Regions from separate parts of the Alkaliphilus crotonatoxidans genome, predicted to be linked through region 1. Evidence: riboswitches for the same ligand, from Rfam matches in the RefSeq annotation. Region 1 holds a riboswitch; the other holds the start of a gene.
The links. Region 1 has a riboswitch for cobalamin ahead of nikA (nickel ABC transporter substrate-binding protein). Riboswitches for the same ligand answer to the same signal wherever they lie in the genome.
Positions count from the first base shown of each region.

Region 2: another riboswitch for cobalamin. It lies ahead of cobU (bifunctional adenosylcobinamide kinase/adenosylcobinamide-phosphate guanylyltransferase); the one in region 1 lies ahead of nikA (nickel ABC transporter substrate-binding protein).

Region 1 is NZ_BAAHXS010000001.1:102,530-110,780, forward strand. Features, by position in the region: gene ACYQ1I_RS00455 (hypothetical protein) at 1-303, shown strand, start outside; gene ACYQ1I_RS00460 (class I SAM-dependent methyltransferase) at 791-1,549, shown strand; cobalamin riboswitch at 1,607-1,801, shown strand; gene nikA (nickel ABC transporter substrate-binding protein) at 1,924-3,528, shown strand; gene opp1B (nickel/cobalt ABC transporter permease) at 3,532-4,461, shown strand; gene opp1C (nickel/cobalt ABC transporter permease) at 4,463-5,341, shown strand; gene ACYQ1I_RS00480 (ABC transporter ATP-binding protein) at 5,304-6,140, shown strand; gene ACYQ1I_RS00485 (ABC transporter ATP-binding protein) at 6,115-6,870, shown strand; gene hsp18 (heat shock protein Hsp18) at 7,162-7,599, shown strand; gene lepA (translation elongation factor 4) at 8,057-8,251, shown strand, end outside.
Region 2 is NZ_BAAHXS010000006.1:396,840-405,090, reverse strand. Features, by position in the region: gene ACYQ1I_RS13970 (heme ABC transporter ATP-binding protein) at 1-1,063, opposite strand, end outside; gene ACYQ1I_RS13965 (FecCD family ABC transporter permease) at 1,091-2,131, opposite strand; gene ACYQ1I_RS13960 (ABC transporter substrate-binding protein) at 2,177-3,151, opposite strand; gene ACYQ1I_RS13955 (histidine phosphatase family protein) at 3,165-3,770, opposite strand; gene cobS (adenosylcobinamide-GDP ribazoletransferase) at 3,781-4,509, opposite strand; gene ACYQ1I_RS13945 (cob(I)yrinic acid a,c-diamide adenosyltransferase) at 4,509-5,051, opposite strand; gene cobU (bifunctional adenosylcobinamide kinase/adenosylcobinamide-phosphate guanylyltransferase) at 5,064-5,621, opposite strand; cobalamin riboswitch at 5,721-5,901, opposite strand; gene ACYQ1I_RS13935 (lipase family alpha/beta hydrolase) at 5,938-7,230, opposite strand; gene ACYQ1I_RS13930 (methylated-DNA--[protein]-cysteine S-methyltransferase) at 7,405-7,932, opposite strand; gene ACYQ1I_RS13925 (DUF2225 domain-containing protein) at 7,904-8,251, opposite strand, start outside.

The DNA.
Region 1 (8,251 bases):
GAAGTCTTATTTAAATTACACTATGATACTGCTGAATTTACAGAAGAGCTAGTGTCAGAAATTGCAAAAGATACGATTATTGAGAATTACGTTAAAAATGAAAATGCAATAGTAGAACCACAAGTGGTCACATGCTGTAGTAATCCTATTTGGAGAGATTATATACAGGAAAATCATACAAGGCGTGGGAACACTTGCTATGTAGATGTATATGATCGCTACATTTGTAATAATTGTGGAACAAGTTATAGAGAATATAGTCATTCTTATTCTCATTCAGCAGCAAGTTGCCCTTACCTGTAAATGATAAAGTGCCCCCACAGTAAAATGTGGGGGACTTTATCATTTACATCATTGCGGTGATTGCTGTAGGCTGTAGTTAATTTAAATCTATATTGGAATTGTCAAGCGACATCCAAGAAAACTGGACGTCTATAATATGAAATCAGAAGAAAAGATCCTTAGGTGTTATTAGAAAGATGCTTGAAGGATAGTTGAAGGCTTATACGATACACCGCTTGAATTATTTGCTACATACCAGTTAAACTGGCATTATGTTGACAGATTTAAAATAAAATGATAAAATCTAAAATGTCGATTTATGTTTGTTCACTCTGAAAGATGCTGATTTTTAATTGATGTATATTATAATTGATGTATATTATATTAGTTTAATATTTTTTAAATGGAACCACGAAGGTTTTATTCAATACAGAAGGTATTGATTAGCTTTTCGTGTTTTTTTATTTTTTGCTAAATCAATTATTCATAATTGGAGGAATGACATGGCATGGGAGTGCTTTTAGAAGCGGTAGAACAATATTGGAATGTAAGGGCTGACGGGTATTGTCAGACCAATCTTGAGGAGCTGAACAGCTTCAAGCGTCAGGCCTGGATTGATTTAATTAATGAATATGCACCAAAGAAGCCAGGAAAAAAGTTAAAGGTATTGGATATAGGAACAGGGCCAGGGTTTTTAGCAATCATTATGGCCGATTGCGGTCATGAGGTGACAGCAGTTGATTATACAGAAGGAATGCTTCAAAGAGCCGTTAATAATGCAGGTAGATATCATCAGCATATCGATTTTAAACGGATGGATGCCCATAATTTGGAGTTTGAGGATAATACCTTTGATCTTATTATCTCTCGGAATTTGACCTGGAATTTAGAAAGACCCCATGAGGCCTACAGGGAGTGGCACCGGGTGCTGGCCTGTTGCGGCCGATTATTAAACTTCGATGCCAACTGGTATTTACATGTGCACGATCATGAGAAGAGAAGGGCCTATGAGGAGGATAGAAAGAAGGCAAGGGAGAAGGGCTTCAAGGATCATTATATCCATACCGATACAAAGGCCATGGAGGCCATAGCAAAAAGCCTTCCCTTAAGCCGGGAATACAGGCCTCAATGGGATACAAGGGAGATGCTAAAAATAGGCTTTAAAAAAATATGGATAGATACTCAAATTGGGGAAAGGGTTTGGGATGAAGAGGAAAGGGTCAACTATGGGTCAACCCCTATGTTTATGATTGGGGCAGAAAAGTAAGCTATAATCAATATTGACAGGAAATCATTGGCAATATATAATTAGATTGTCCTAAATCTAAATAATATAGTAGTAGGTTTGAAGGACAGCTTAAGGCTGAACCTTCAATTAAAAGGGAAACAGGTGAAATTCCTGTACGGTCCCGCCGCTGTAATAGAGAAGTAGTGTAAAAGGATGCCACTGTTGACACGGGAAGGCTTTACACTGTGATGATCCTAGAGTCAGAAGACCTGCCTGCTGCTAAATATCATAACTCTACGGAGTATAGGGGGTATGTTTAAAATGGCTATTTTTTGCTAATGATCTCCTTTCTTAAGATGAGGAGATTTTTTTGTTTTTGTTTACTGAAACTAAATTGAGGGGAGAAAAAACAGATGAGGCATAAAAGGCTTGTGGTGGCTTTATTGATTTTACTTTTGGGATTTTCACAGATTGCCTGTAGACAGTCAAAAATAGAAGCAAAGGGGGACGCCGGTAATCAGGAAAAAACTCAACTGGTCTATGCCAGTACGAAGGATATTAGGGACATTAATCCCCATCTTTACTCAGGAGAGATGGCAGCCCAAAACATGGTCTTTGAATCTTTGGTTATTAATACGGAGGAGGGAATTAAGCCCTGGCTGGCTAAGGATTGGGAAATATCAGAGGATGGAAGGGTCTATACATTTAAATTAAGAGAAGACGTAAAGTTTACCGATGGAGAGGATTTTAATGCCCTGGCAGTTAAAATGAATATTGATGCTGTTATGGCTAACGATGAAAGGCATGCGTGGCTGGAATTGGTAAATCAAATAGACTATGTTGAAATTGTAGATGACTATACGATTAACCTGGTACTTAAAAATGCCTATTATCCAGCTTTAAGTGAGTTGGGCTTAACAAGACCCTTTCGATTTATATCCCCCAGCTGCTTTATAGATGGCAATACAAAATCAGGGGTGCAAGGCTATATTGGAACAGGACCCTGGATATTGAAGGAGCATAAAGAAAATCAATATGCAGTATTTACGGCTAATGAATCCTATTGGGGAGAACAGGCCCGGCTTGACTCAATAAAATGGCAGGTAATGCCGGATCATCAGACCATACTCCTGGCCCTTCAAAAGGGAGAAGTTGATCTGTTGTTTGGGGCCGATGGAGACATGATTGATTTAGATTCCTTTAAGGCCCTGGAAGGACAGGAGCAGTATGAAACACTAATGAGCAGCCCCATCGCCTCAAGGGCAATTTTGTTAAATTCCAATAGAGAGATCACAGGGGACATTAAGGTGAGAGAGGCCCTACAGTATGGGGTGGATAAGGCAGCCATTGCCGATGGTATACTCAATGGATCAGAAACGGTGGCAGATACCCTGTTGTCCCCCACTGTACCCTATAGTAACTTAAATTTAAAAAAACGGATCTATGATATTGAGCAGGCATCGAAGCTTTTGGAGGAGGCGGGCTGGAAGCTGGAGGACGACGGCTATCGGTATAAGGATGGCCGTAAAATGGAGCTCTCTATCTATTATAATTCAGACAACAGCCAGGAACGTACCATCAGTGAATTGATACAGGATAACATGAAGGATATCGGTGTCAGCTTAAAAATTGTAGGAGAGGAAAAGCAAGCCTTCCTGGATCGTCAAAAATCAGGAGACTTCGATCTTCAATATTCACTATCCTGGGGGGTACCCTACGACCCTCAATCTTATCTATCCTCCTGGAGAATACCGGCCCATGGTGATTATCAGGCCCAGGTAGGACTTGAAAGAAAGGAATGGCTGGATGAGATGATTGGGCAGGTGATGGTAGAGCCTGACGAAAATATACGCCAGGTAATGTATGCAGAAATCATTGGCTATATTCATGATGCCTGTGTTTATATACCATTAACCTATTCAAGAACAAAGGCTGTTCATGTATCCTCGTTAAAAGGTGTGGGCTTTAATGTATCTCAATATGAAATACCCTTTGAAAGGATGTATTTTGAGGAGTAGAGCATGAAGAACGATATAATTAGACGCATATTACTGATCATTCCAATACTAATTGGAATCACCTTTATTTCATTCATATTGATAAATCTAAATACCAGTGACCCGGCAGAGGTGGCCCTCAGGGTCAATGAAATTGTACCCACCGATGAAGCGGTGGCCTCCATGCGGGAGGAACTGGGACTAAATAAGCCCTTTGGTCAACGATATATCATATGGCTGAGAAATATCCTTCGACTGGATTTTGGAAATAGCTATATTAACAATAAGCCGGTAAGTGAAGAAATCCTGAGGGCATTGCCGGCTACCCTGTCTTTGGCAGGGATGGCCCTGTTGATGATTCTAATCGTTAGTATTGTTACAGGGGTACTATGTGCCATCTATGAGAATTCTATAGCAGATAAAATCATAAGGGGATTGATTTTTATTGGGGCGGCGATGCCTAATTTTTGGGTAGGATTATTACTGATGTGGTTCTTTGCTGTAAAGCTGGACATGTTCCCAACCAGCGGCCTGGATGGCCTTAGATCGGTGATATTACCAGCAGTCACCCTTTCCCTCAGCTATATTTCTACCTACACCCGGTTGATTCGAAATAACATGGTACAAAACAAAAATGAAAATTATGTACTGTATATTCATGCAAGGGGGCTAAAAAAATCAACCGCCTACAGGCATATTTTTAAAAATTCTATTCAATCTGCCATAACTGCCCTGGGAATGTCTATTCCCAAGCTGATTGCAGGAACCGTAGTGGTGGAAAATATTTTTGCATGGCCAGGTATTGGCCGATTATGTGTAACGGCCATATTTAACCGGGATTACCCTATTATACAAGCATACATTTTGATGACGGCCATATTGTTTGTAGTATGTAATCTCTTGGTGGATATTATCAATAGCCTGATGGACCCAAGAATAAGGAGGACAACATAGTATGCTTGCTTGGAAAAAATTCAGATCCGATGGGGTGACAATCGTCTGCGGAATCCTTCTTATGGCAATTATTATTCTGGGATTGTTAGCCCCCATCATTGCACCTAATGACCCTTTAAAAACCAATATTCAAGAAAAACTGTCAGGTATGAGCCTTCAATACCCCTTGGGTACTGACCAGCTGGGAAGGTGTGTTTTATCCCGTTTAATCTATGGTATACGGACAACCGTATGGGTGGCCATCTGGACAATGCTGGCTACCATTTCCATAGGAACCATCGTAGGGTTTGTAGCAGGCTATTGCAGGGGCTGGGTCGATGAAATCATCATGCGGCTATGTGATGTGCTGCTGTCCTTTCCCAGCGAAGTGATGATATTAGCCATTGTGGGAATGTTGGGGCCTGGTCTTGGAAATATCGTTATGGCCAATATTATTGCTAAATGGGCCTGGTATACTCGAATGATCCGTTCTATAGTCATACAATTTATGGATAAGAGCTACGTTCATTTTGCCAAAGTAGTTGACTTAAGCCCTATTCATATTATGAAAAGGCATCTTCTTCCTGGTGCCTTCAGCGAAATTGTGGTGTTAGCCTCTCTGGATACTGGTACGGTAATATTAAGTATTTCTGCACTGTCCTTCCTGGGGTTGGGGGTACAGCCGCCTACACCAGAGTGGGGAATGATGCTGAGCGAGGCCAAGAACATCATGACAACTCATCCTGTTAAAATGCTTCCCCCGGGTATTGCCATCTTAGTTGTGGTGGCTGCCTTTAACTTTGTCGGTGATAGAATTCGGGACATAATGGACCCTAAGCATATGGACGGGAAGGGGGATAAGAATGAGCCTGTTAAAGATAGAAAACCTGTCTGTAGTTGATGTCCGTAATAGTGAAAAAATCATTCAAAATGTCAACTTTTCCTTGGAGCCTAATTCCTGTCTTGGAATTGTGGGGGAAAGCGGCAGTGGTAAATCCATGACCTGTAGGGCCATATTGAATTTAACCCATCCCTGGCTTCAGGTTAAGGGAAGAATTTTACTCCATGGGGAGGATATTAATGGTGCCAACACGATGGAAAAAGTCCGGGGAAAGAATATCTCCATGGTTTTACAAGACCCAATGACAGCCTTTGATCCCATATACACCATCGGCTTTCAAATTCGGGAAACCCTGATGGAAAAGTTAAGGGTATCTAAAAGGGATGCCATGGAAATGGGGCTTGATGCCATGGTAAAAATGGGTATTGACGATGCTCCAAATGTCTATGAAAAATATCCTCACCAGCTTTCCGGCGGTATGCTTCAAAGGTGTATGATTGCCATATCCTTGGCAATGAAGCCCGATGTGATCATAGCTGATGAGCCCACCACTGCCCTGGATGCCATTAATCAACGGGATGTAGTAGATCAGCTGGAAAAATTACAGCATGCAGCGGGTACGGCTATTATATTCGTTTCCCATGATCTGGGGGTTGTGCAGCGAATCGCTCAACGGGTACTGGTTATGAAGGAAGGGACCGTCGTAGCCTATGGAGAGACAAGTCAGATTTTTAGAGAAGCCGTAGATCAATACACGCAGTATCTTGTTAAAAACCGATTGGCCCTTTCTGAACCATTTCAAAGATTAATCAGGGGGGAGGCCAAGGGAAACAATGCTAAAAGTAAAGGAAGTGTCTAAAAGCTATCCCAGACAAGGTAATCCCTTGGGAAGGAACCGGCGGCCCATCCTTACCAATGTCACCTTCGAGATCAAGGAAGGGGCCTGTGTTGGCTTAATTGGAGAAAGCGGAAGCGGCAAGAGTACCTTGGCCCGACTGATTATGGGGCTGGAAAAACCAGATCAGGGGAATATCACCCTGGAGGGGCAGCCCATTAAAACGTGGAAAAAGAAAAATCCAGGTCAGCTAAGCGTTGTCTTTCAAGACTATGTCTCGTCGGTGAATCCCAGATTCACCCTGGAGGAGATCGTTACCGAGCCTTTGATGCTAAAGGATCACCGGAATAATGTCAAAAGTAAGGCAGTTCATCTGTTAGACAGAGTGGGGCTACCAGCAAGGCTTTTGAATCGATATCCCCATGAGGTAAGCGGTGGACAGCTGCAGCGGGCATGTATTGCCAGGGCTATTTCAACTACCCCAAGATTTATTATATTAGATGAGGCCATCAGCTCTCTGGATGTTTCGGTGCAGGCCCAAATACTGGCTTTATTAAAGGAATTGAGGGATGATTTAAAGCTAAGCTATTTATTTATCGCCCATGACCTTGAGGCAGTGGCAAGTATATGTGATGAAGTATTATTTTTGTATAAAGGTTCAATAGAAGAAAAGTGTTTGATTACAGAATTGGCCGGCACCAACAATCCATATGCTAAAAAGCTGTTGGCCGCTGTGATGGATTTTAAATTGTAAATCAGTTGTAAAAAACAGATCCTCATCTTCTCGTGAATTTTATGTAAATTAGAAGATGAGGATTTTTTATATGGTGTAGCTTGTAGAATCTATATCATTGGTTTAAACGAGGTTTCTCCAGTATTAGGCATTTTACCTGCCAGAACGCTTTAAAAGCAGTAATAATATAATAATATTAGATAGATGTTAGCTAAAAAACATCTTTCTGTATCCGCTGATTAGCTAGTATAAATTACATTTATATTTCAAAAAATACTTCATATACAATTCATTTCATAGGAGGTAGAATAAATGTTTGATATGATGCCCTTTAGAAGAAATCAATTAAATAGAAGGGATGATTTTTTCTCACCCTTCAAGAGCTTTTTTGATGATGACTTGATTACCGCAATGAACCAGTTCCATGGAAATTTCAAGGTAGATTTAAAGGAAACAGAGGACCACTATTTAATAGAGGCTGAGCTGCCAGGAATCAACAGAGATGCAATTGATATCGATTTTAATAACAATTACCTAACCATCAGTGCCAAAAGAGAAGAAGCAAAAGAGGATCAAAAGGAAAACTACGTTAGAAGGGAACGGCACTACGGCGAATTCAAGCGCAGCTTTTATGTCGATAATGTTGATGAGGACAAAATTAATGCAAATTTTCAAGATGGTATCTTAACCATAACCCTGCCTAAATTAACCAAGGGCGAAACCAGAAGAAGAAAAATTGATATTAATTAGAAGCAATTTTTTATCAAGCTGATTCTTAAAAACTATTGTTTGTTCTGTGAAAGGTCGGCATGTTTATGGATTTTCTAATTATCAAATCCTAAACGGCTGACCTTTTGTAGCCCTAAATTAGTATTTCAACAATTCGAAGTTTCGAGGTCTTTTTTTTAATGCTATGCTTAGCTTACTATCTTACAAGGAATTTTGATACTGGTTTTATTTAAGACCTAAATAAATCAGTAGGTTAAGGATTGTTTTTACTTGAAAATGTCTATACTACTACCATTGACCGCCATATTAATAAAAACGTTTTGAATGGCATAGTTTAAAATACCATCAGCACAACGACTAATACTAGAATCAGTCAAGGGAACAGATACTGGGAAAAGGCGCAGAAAATATCTACCACCTTTTTCAAGTTTATGTTATAATTGATGAAGTTACGCTAGATTAAAGGAGGATACGCCTTATGCCAAGTGATAGACAAAAAAAGATACGAAATTTTTCTATCATTGCCCACATAGATCATGGAAAATCTACCTTGGCTGATAGACTCATCGAGTATACAGGATTGGTAAGTCATCGAGAAATGCAAGAGCAGTTATTGGATAATATGGATTTGGAGCGGGAAAGGGGTATTACCATCAAGCTTCAGACCATTAAG
Region 2 (8,251 bases), on a different contig from region 1:
TACCCCAGCCAAGGGGAATACTGGTCATGACAATGACATCTTGGGCCTGGGCCAGGATCGCTGCCTGCTTCAAGGATTCCTGACTGATTTGAGAAAAGGGGGCCTCTGCCGCCATTTCAAGCCTTAGCTGTACGCCCAATTCCCAGTCACTGTCACCTTGATTAATGACCCCCATGGTAATATGGCTGCAATACTTCATTAAAACAGGCAGCAGCTCCCTTCCGCTGCCCCCTCCGCAAACCAGATGAACGCTGGGGCCCCTTTGGGAAAAATCCTTAGATTTAACACCTAAAGGGTAGATCATTAGCCTGTTGGTATAGGGATTTTTTTCAATCATCATCTCCATATTGTAGGCCAGCTGTAGGTTTTCAACGGTTAATACGGTCTCGGTCTTGCCCATGGTTATTTTTTGACCCCTATGAAGCAGCAATATTTGCTGACTATAGCGGGCCGCCAGATTTAGATCGTGCAGCACCGCAATAATGGTTACACCCTGCTCCTCATTAAGCTCCTTTAAAAGCTCCAGCACCTCAAGCTGATGATGTATATCTAAAGAGGCTGTGGGCTCGTCTAGTAAAATTACCTGGGGCTCCTGGGCAAGGGCCCTGGCCAAAATAACCCGCTGCCCTTCTCCCCCACTTAGCTCATTAACCCTTCGATCCCGAAGATGCCATGTATTGGTTCTTTCCATGGCCCCTCTAACAACCCGATGATCCTGTTGGGTTTCCCGCCTAAATCGGCTTTGGTGGGGATACCGGCCCATCAGTACAATCTCGTAGACACGAAAATCATAATCAATACCAGTATCCTGGGGCACCACAGCCATATCCTTTGATAGTGCTTTTTTCCCATAGCTCTTTAAATTTTCACCATTTAAATAAATTGTACCTTCTCTGGGGGAAATATTGGCTGCTAAAAGCTTTAGCAGGGTTGATTTTCCCGAACCATTGGGCCCAATGATTGTGACAAATTCCCCCTGATTAATTGATAGACTGAGGGAATCAATCACCGTTTTTTCATTATACTGGAAGGTAATTCCTTCAATGTCAATCGATTTACCCATCCTTTGGCCTCCTGTACTGAAATTTCTTTATATAACTTGCCTTTTGCTTTTTCTAAGCAAATGAATAAAAAAAGGTGCGCCCAAAAGGGCCGTTATAATTCCTACCGGAATTTCTGTTGGTGCAATGAGGGTTCGGGCAGCAGTATCGGCCAACATTAAAAAACTACCTCCTAGGATGCCGCTGACCGGCAACAATACCCGATGATCTGGCCCTATTAAAATTCTAACGATATGAGGAACGATTAAACCTATAAAGCCGATGATTCCGCTGACTGAGACGGCAAAGGCAGTCACCAGGGCACTTAAAACCAAAATAATTACCTTCACTCGTTCCACTTCTACTCCTGTATTTTCTGCAGTTTCTTCACCTAACAGCATAATATTCAAATCCTGTGAAAAAACATAGATTAAAATACTCCCCAAAAGGATAGGCCCGGCGGCCATTCGCACATGATTCCAGCCTCTGGATGAAAAGCTGCCCAGGGTCCAATAAACGATATTAGCCACATCCTTTGAAAAAATCACCATTAAAAAGGACATAAGGGCAGTAAACAGCTGACCAATGGCAATACCGGCCAGCAATAAGGTATTGACAGGTACCCTTCCTCTAATTCGGGCCATTTGGTAGACAATTACCGTAGCCATTAAAGACCCCACAAAGGCGAAAACAGATACCATTCCCATTCCCAAAACACTGTGATTTAGCTTCAGGATGATGGCAATGGCCGCCCCCAAGGCTGCCCCAGAGGAGGTACCTACAATAAAGGGATCTGCCATGGGGTTTTTCATAATCCCCTGCATGGCAGCTCCTACCACCGACAATCCATAACCCACCAAAAAGGCTAAAAAAATCCTGGGAAGTCGTATATTCCAAATAATCGCCTGCTGGGCCCCAGAAATATCAGATGTGTCAATGTAGTTTCTAATTACAGGCAGCTTACTTCCAATTACCTTAATGATATTTTGAAGTGTAATGTTGGCTGCCCCTACAATGGTTGATATTAAAATAATCACCACCGGCAGCACCAAAAGCAGTATTAGTATTTTTCCTTTATGCTTCTTTTCCATTGCTTGGCCCTCCATAGAAGAATCCCGCCTATTACAGGCGGGTAACTATTCAAATGCCTCCGGATGTATGGCCCTGGCAATTAATTCAAGTGCATCAATAATTCTTGTTCCCGGCCTGGAAACAATATTAGGCTCCAATAAATGTATTTCATTGTTTTGAATGGCTGTTATTTCCCCATAGCCTGGCCTGGACTTAATTTGATTAATAAGCTGGGTTTTTTCTTCCTCTGATAAATTCATTGCCTCCTCCATATGGGCGGGAGCCAGAAAAATTTCAGGATCTCTTTCCACCAAGGTCTCTGTACTAAACTGTGGATAGGCCCCTGATCCATCGGCAGCAATATTCTCTCCCCCTGCTAATTGGATCAGCTCATCAATAAAGGAGCCTGTACCGGCAGTCATCAAGGGTTCATCCCATACTTGATAAAAGACCCGTTTAACGGGCTGCCCCTTGACTTTCTCTAAAATATTGTCCCTTCGAGCTGTCATGGTATCAATCAATTCCTGAGCCATTTCTGACGTATTGGTCAGCTTGCCTGTGTCCTCGATCAATGAAAAAATTTCTTCAATTGATTCAGGCATATATTTAACTACAGTAATTCCGGCAGCCTCCATTTGGGCAACTGCCTCTAAGTCTCCCTCTCCATAGACAAAGACCAGATCGGGCTCCAATTCTATTACCCTTTCAATATTGATACCCCATGAGCTGCCTACCTTTTCCTTTGTCAGCGCCTCCGCTGGATAATCGCAGCTATCTGAAACAGCCACCAGCTTATGCTGTATTCCTAGGGCATAAATAATTTCTGTTTGACTGGGTGCAATGGAAATAATCCGCTCCGGCAGCCTGTCTATGGTAACTTCGCTACCCAGTCCATCAACGACAGTGGCTGAAAAATCATCATTATATTCATCTTCAATGGAAGGGCCTTGAACAGTAGGACCTTGACTTTGACAGCCCCCTAAAAATACGACTAAAAGAACTAGTCCAAGGATTACATAATTCATTTTATTCTTCTTCAACGTGATTCCTCCCTTAACAGTTGTATAATTGGTTTAACTTTGATAATATACAGAAATCTTCTTGAAATTCCAGCAGCGTAATACTGCAATGGTCTATTTTAAAGTGCCAGTGTTTATGAATATCACCGGTAATGTAATGGGCCACAATTGAACGAATGACTCCGGCATGGGTAACCAACACCAAATTTTTATTTTTCGATGACTGAATTAATTCATCGGCGGCTTTGATCACTCTATGGTGCATTTCGTAAAGGCTTTCTCCCTGGGGAAATTGAAAATGAACTGCATCCTCTATAAGGGCATTATATTCATCGGGGAACACCGCCTCCATATGCTGCATGGTTTTTCCCTCTAAAGCGCCAAAATTGATTTCCCGAAGGCCATTGATGGCTACCGATTCCAGACCTCTGCCACCTTGAATTATTTGTGCCGTCTCTTCCGTCCTTTTTAAGCCGCTGTGATAAATACTATGGATTTCAACAGAGGTCAAGGCCTTGGCGGCATCCTGGGCCTGCTTTCGCCCTTTTTCATTCAAAGGAGGATCAGCCCAACCACATAATCGTTTGTGAAGATTATGGTCAGTTTCACCATGGCGAATTAAATAAAGGCTTGTTGACACCATCTCACCCCTATCTCAATTGAATTAGTAAAAATAACAGATACAATACCTCAGACAGCTCGCAAAGGGCCCCCAGGGTATCCCCCGTCATGCCTCCAATAACCTGTGCTGCATGGAATTTATAGAGACTTGAAAAGCCATATAGTATGCCGATGAAAATCAGACTTCTGGGATAATAGAAGGTCATTAAGGTTCCCATGGCCACCACCAGGAGCAGCATGGGGTTGGAGACCTTTCCGATAAATGCATTACCTAATCCACTTTTTCTTCCATAGACTGCACCATGGCACCCGAAGGCCAGGGCCAGTCTTCCCATGATGGGCATATGAACAAGGGCTATCATCAAGTCTGACCCCTTAAGCAATATCAAGGCCGCAGCCTTAAGGATCAGCACCATCACAATGGCCAGTAATCCATTGGTACCCAGCCTGCTGTCCTTCATAATATCCAAAATCTGCTCCCGGGGGCGATTGCTGTAAAAACCGTCGAAGGTATCACCCAGACCATCTAAATGAAGGCCACCGGTCAAGACGATATAAAGGCTTAGGGTTAACAATATCCCAAGGGCCGATGGAAAGAGGTATGAAAACACGCTGTAGGCCAACAGATTGATCGCTCCCAGCAGCAGGCCCACCCAGGGAAAAAAAATAATTCCCCGATGAAAGGATTCATCTAAAGGAAGGTCCTTGACAATGGTGATTCGGGTCAAAAATTGCAAAATCCCAATGAAACGGCCCATCAGCTTTCAATTCCCTTCCTGGCGTAAATGCCCTGTTGAAAGGGGTGCTTAATCAGCTTCATCTCGGTTACATAATCAGCCCTTTCCACCAGCTCTGGGGGCGCATTTCGGCCTGTTAGAATTAATTCTACATGATGAGGCTTCGACTCAATCAAGTCTAAAATGACATCAACAGTAAGGATTTTATGATTAAGTACAGCCATAATTTCATCTAATATGATTAAATTATAGTGCTCTTCCTTCAAATGGCCTTCTATGATCTTCATTCCCTCCATAATTCCCTGCTGAACCTGTTTTTTTTCTATCTCGTTCATCTGAAAATAAAATTTGTTTGCCTTAATAAAGCGAATGATATCAAAATTAGGTATTTTTTCAATACTGTATAGCTCACCTGTATCATCACCCTTAAGAAATTGAGCCATTAATACCCGAAAGCCCGATCCCGAGGTTCTGATCCCCTGCCCCAGGGCAGCAGTCGTTTTTCCCTTTCCATCGCCGGTGTAAATATGAATTAAGCCCTTTTCCAATTTTTTTGTAAGCATATATTTCACTCCTCATTTTATTTTTAATGGGAGACCACAAACCGTTAAATAAACCTCATGGGCCTGGGAAGCCAGGTATTGATTTACTCTGCCTGCTATATCCCGAAAGGCCCTGGCCATAGGGTAGCCCGGTACGATGCCGAAGCCCACCTCGTTGGTAACCAGCACGACAGTGGCATCAGTATTTTTTGTATATTCAACAACCCTTACAAATTGATCCATTATTTTTCCTTCTATTTCATTGATCCTTAAGGGCTTTACCTTATCCCAATGGGGTTCATAATCCATCATTAGGTTTGTAATCATAATGGTCACACAATCCAATATGATTCCCTTCATGCAGGTTCCACTGAGGGCCAGCGCCCGATCCAATTCCCTATAGGCCTCCAGCGTTTGCCACCCCTGGGGACGGCTGGCTTGATGTTTTTTGATTCGATCCTGCATTTCCTGATCGAAGGCCTTGGCTGTGGCAACATAGAGTACCTTGTCCCCCAGCTCCCTTAAGAGACCTTCTGCAAAGGTACTTTTGCCGCTCCTGGCTCCTCCCGTTACCAAAATTAAATTTCCCATAACAATTTCCTCTTTCCTATAAATTAGAAAACCCTTACCTAAACACGACAGAGGTAAGGGCTTTTAATCAAAACCATGAAACATGCCTTCCCTCCGAAGGTAGTTTATTGCTGCGTGGCAGGTCTCCTGGCTTGTAACTCATCCTACAGGCAGCACCCTTCCCGGTTTCCCAGTGGTTTATGGCTGCCTTAGTCATTACTTACAGTAGCGGGGGCTGCAGTGGAATTTCACCACTTTCCCTATTAAGCTATTGTTTGCACCAACACAAGATATTAAATTCAAGTTAATCATACCAGAAACAACTATTTTTATCAATCTATTTTTCCGCCTCTAAATAGAAGCTGGCAAAGGGTCTATGGCCTAACCCTGATGCTTCGCCGGTATATTCTTTTTCTACCTCTCGTCCCAATACCAAAAGATTAATAGTTTGAATCTTGCTCCCTTGTATATATAAGTTATATTCACCGTAGGGAACGTTGCGAATGGCAATCCAATGGAAATCTCCCTCGTGCTCCTGAATCATATGGTCATAGCTGCTCTTGATTCCATCGGTATCATAGACTAATATGGTTTGCTGTCCTCTGGTCAGGGTAAACTCAATCGGTCCATTAAAAAGCAGGTGCAGGGTTTCTTCTTCCTCATGATAACTGTCAACCACTTGAACCCCATAGCCCTGAGAAATTGGGTTCAGGGCTTCCATCAGAATGCCATGATGGCTGCCGGGCAGTACATTGCCTATTCCTTTATCCAATGATGCACTGGCAACCGTCACTACACCGTCTCCCTGGCCGGTTTTTAAAATTCCTGTAATCATCTCTTTTCCATAATTAAGTAACTGTTGTGGGTCGACCACCAGCTGTTCGTTGGTTTCCTTTCCTTCTCCGCAATAGCAATAAAGCTCCTCTACCCGCTCCTTTAATATAGGCAATTGACTGTTAAGGTGGTCTAACAGTGGATTTTGATATCTCATATAACTTCTGGGTACCAGCACCCATTGATCAGGTGCTGATTCATAGGTTAAGATTGGCCCATAACCATTGGAGGGAATAAGCTGTCCCAGGGCCGGGAAATTTCTATGCAGCTCGGATAAATGACTTTCTCCCATAGGGATTTTTAGAATTTTTCTAAGTATCCAAAGATACCCCCGATAGATGATTTGGAATATTGATCTTTTTTTCACTGGTACCATTCTGCCGGTAGACCATAGATAATAGGCATCCAGGGCTCCCAGATTAGGCGTGCCAATTAGAATCAGCTTGTGTACTTCATTTTGATACAGCGATCCCTGAATAAAGGCTCTTGCCACCAATCCCCCCATGCTATGGGTAATGATATCAATCGATTGATCGGGATGTTTTTTCTTAGCCTCATTAATCATAGGAATAAGGTAAGTGGGTACAATTTCTTCTATTCTCCTGCGCCAATCATAATGGCATATATGAAGATTTTGTCCCCTGCGATAGCCTAAATTTTCCAATCCCCTTATAAAGGGATCATAAATTAATCGGGCCATACCAAAGCCCCACTTTTTTTGCCCCTTCAGCATATCTCCCCCAAAGGAGCCCATTAAACCAGGAATAAAAATAATTGGATTTTTTAAATGCTTCAAAATATCCACTCCTATCTTTTCTGCCATCCATTTCTACTAATTTATGCCTGTTTTTAATGAAAAGGAACACAAAAAAGTGGCTAGAAGATAACCACCTTTGAATTGATACATATCCAGTTCCCTTAAAGGGCCAGCAGAATTTTAAGAAGAGGAGCCCGCTAGGCTATTGTACTTTTAGACTGTAACCCCTTCTAAAGAAAGGAGCTTTTTTTTGATATGAAGCCCACCACCATAACCAACGAGGCTTCCGTTTGAACCAATGACCCGATGGCAGGGGATAATGATTGGGATTTTATTTTTGTTGTTTGCCATTCCCACAGCCCGAACTGCCTTTGGACGGTTAATTTTTACTGCAATGTCTTTATAGGTTACGGTTTTTCCATAGGGAATTTCTGTTAAAGCCTGCCACACCTGCTTTTGAAAGGGCGTACCAATCACGTCAAGGGGTAGGTCAAAGACCTTTAAGGCTCCATTAAAATATTCCCTTAGGGCTGCCTCGTAGGGAAGATTTTTTTCCGGGCTAAATATGTACTGGGCCCCGGGAAAAAGCCTGTCAAGCTCAGCTAGTCCTTTAACTTCATCGTTATGAAAGTCCACCAACGCCAATCCCCGATGGGTTGAGGCAAGGAAAAGCTCCAGTCCTGCAACCTGTATTTGACTGTAGTATATACAATCAGGCTTCTGTAATTCTCTTTTCTCCATCATATTGCTCCTTCGCCACCCTCCACTGTTCTCTGGTTTTCAATTGTAGCTGTCGATTATGCTTAATCATGGGATGATCTAATACCTTGCTATACCAAATAATTGCCTCTTTGAACCTTCCAAAATATCGATTTAACTCTCCCACCAGGTAAGCAACGGTCATTTCATCCACCGATGTTCCTTCTAAATGTTCATTTTGATAAGATGCTTCAAAATGATGCAGGGCATGCTTTAAAAATTCTTCTTCCTTCACACTGTTATATCCCCTATACAACCAGGCCAGCTTTATACACAGGTTTCCTAAATAGCTCTGGGGCCG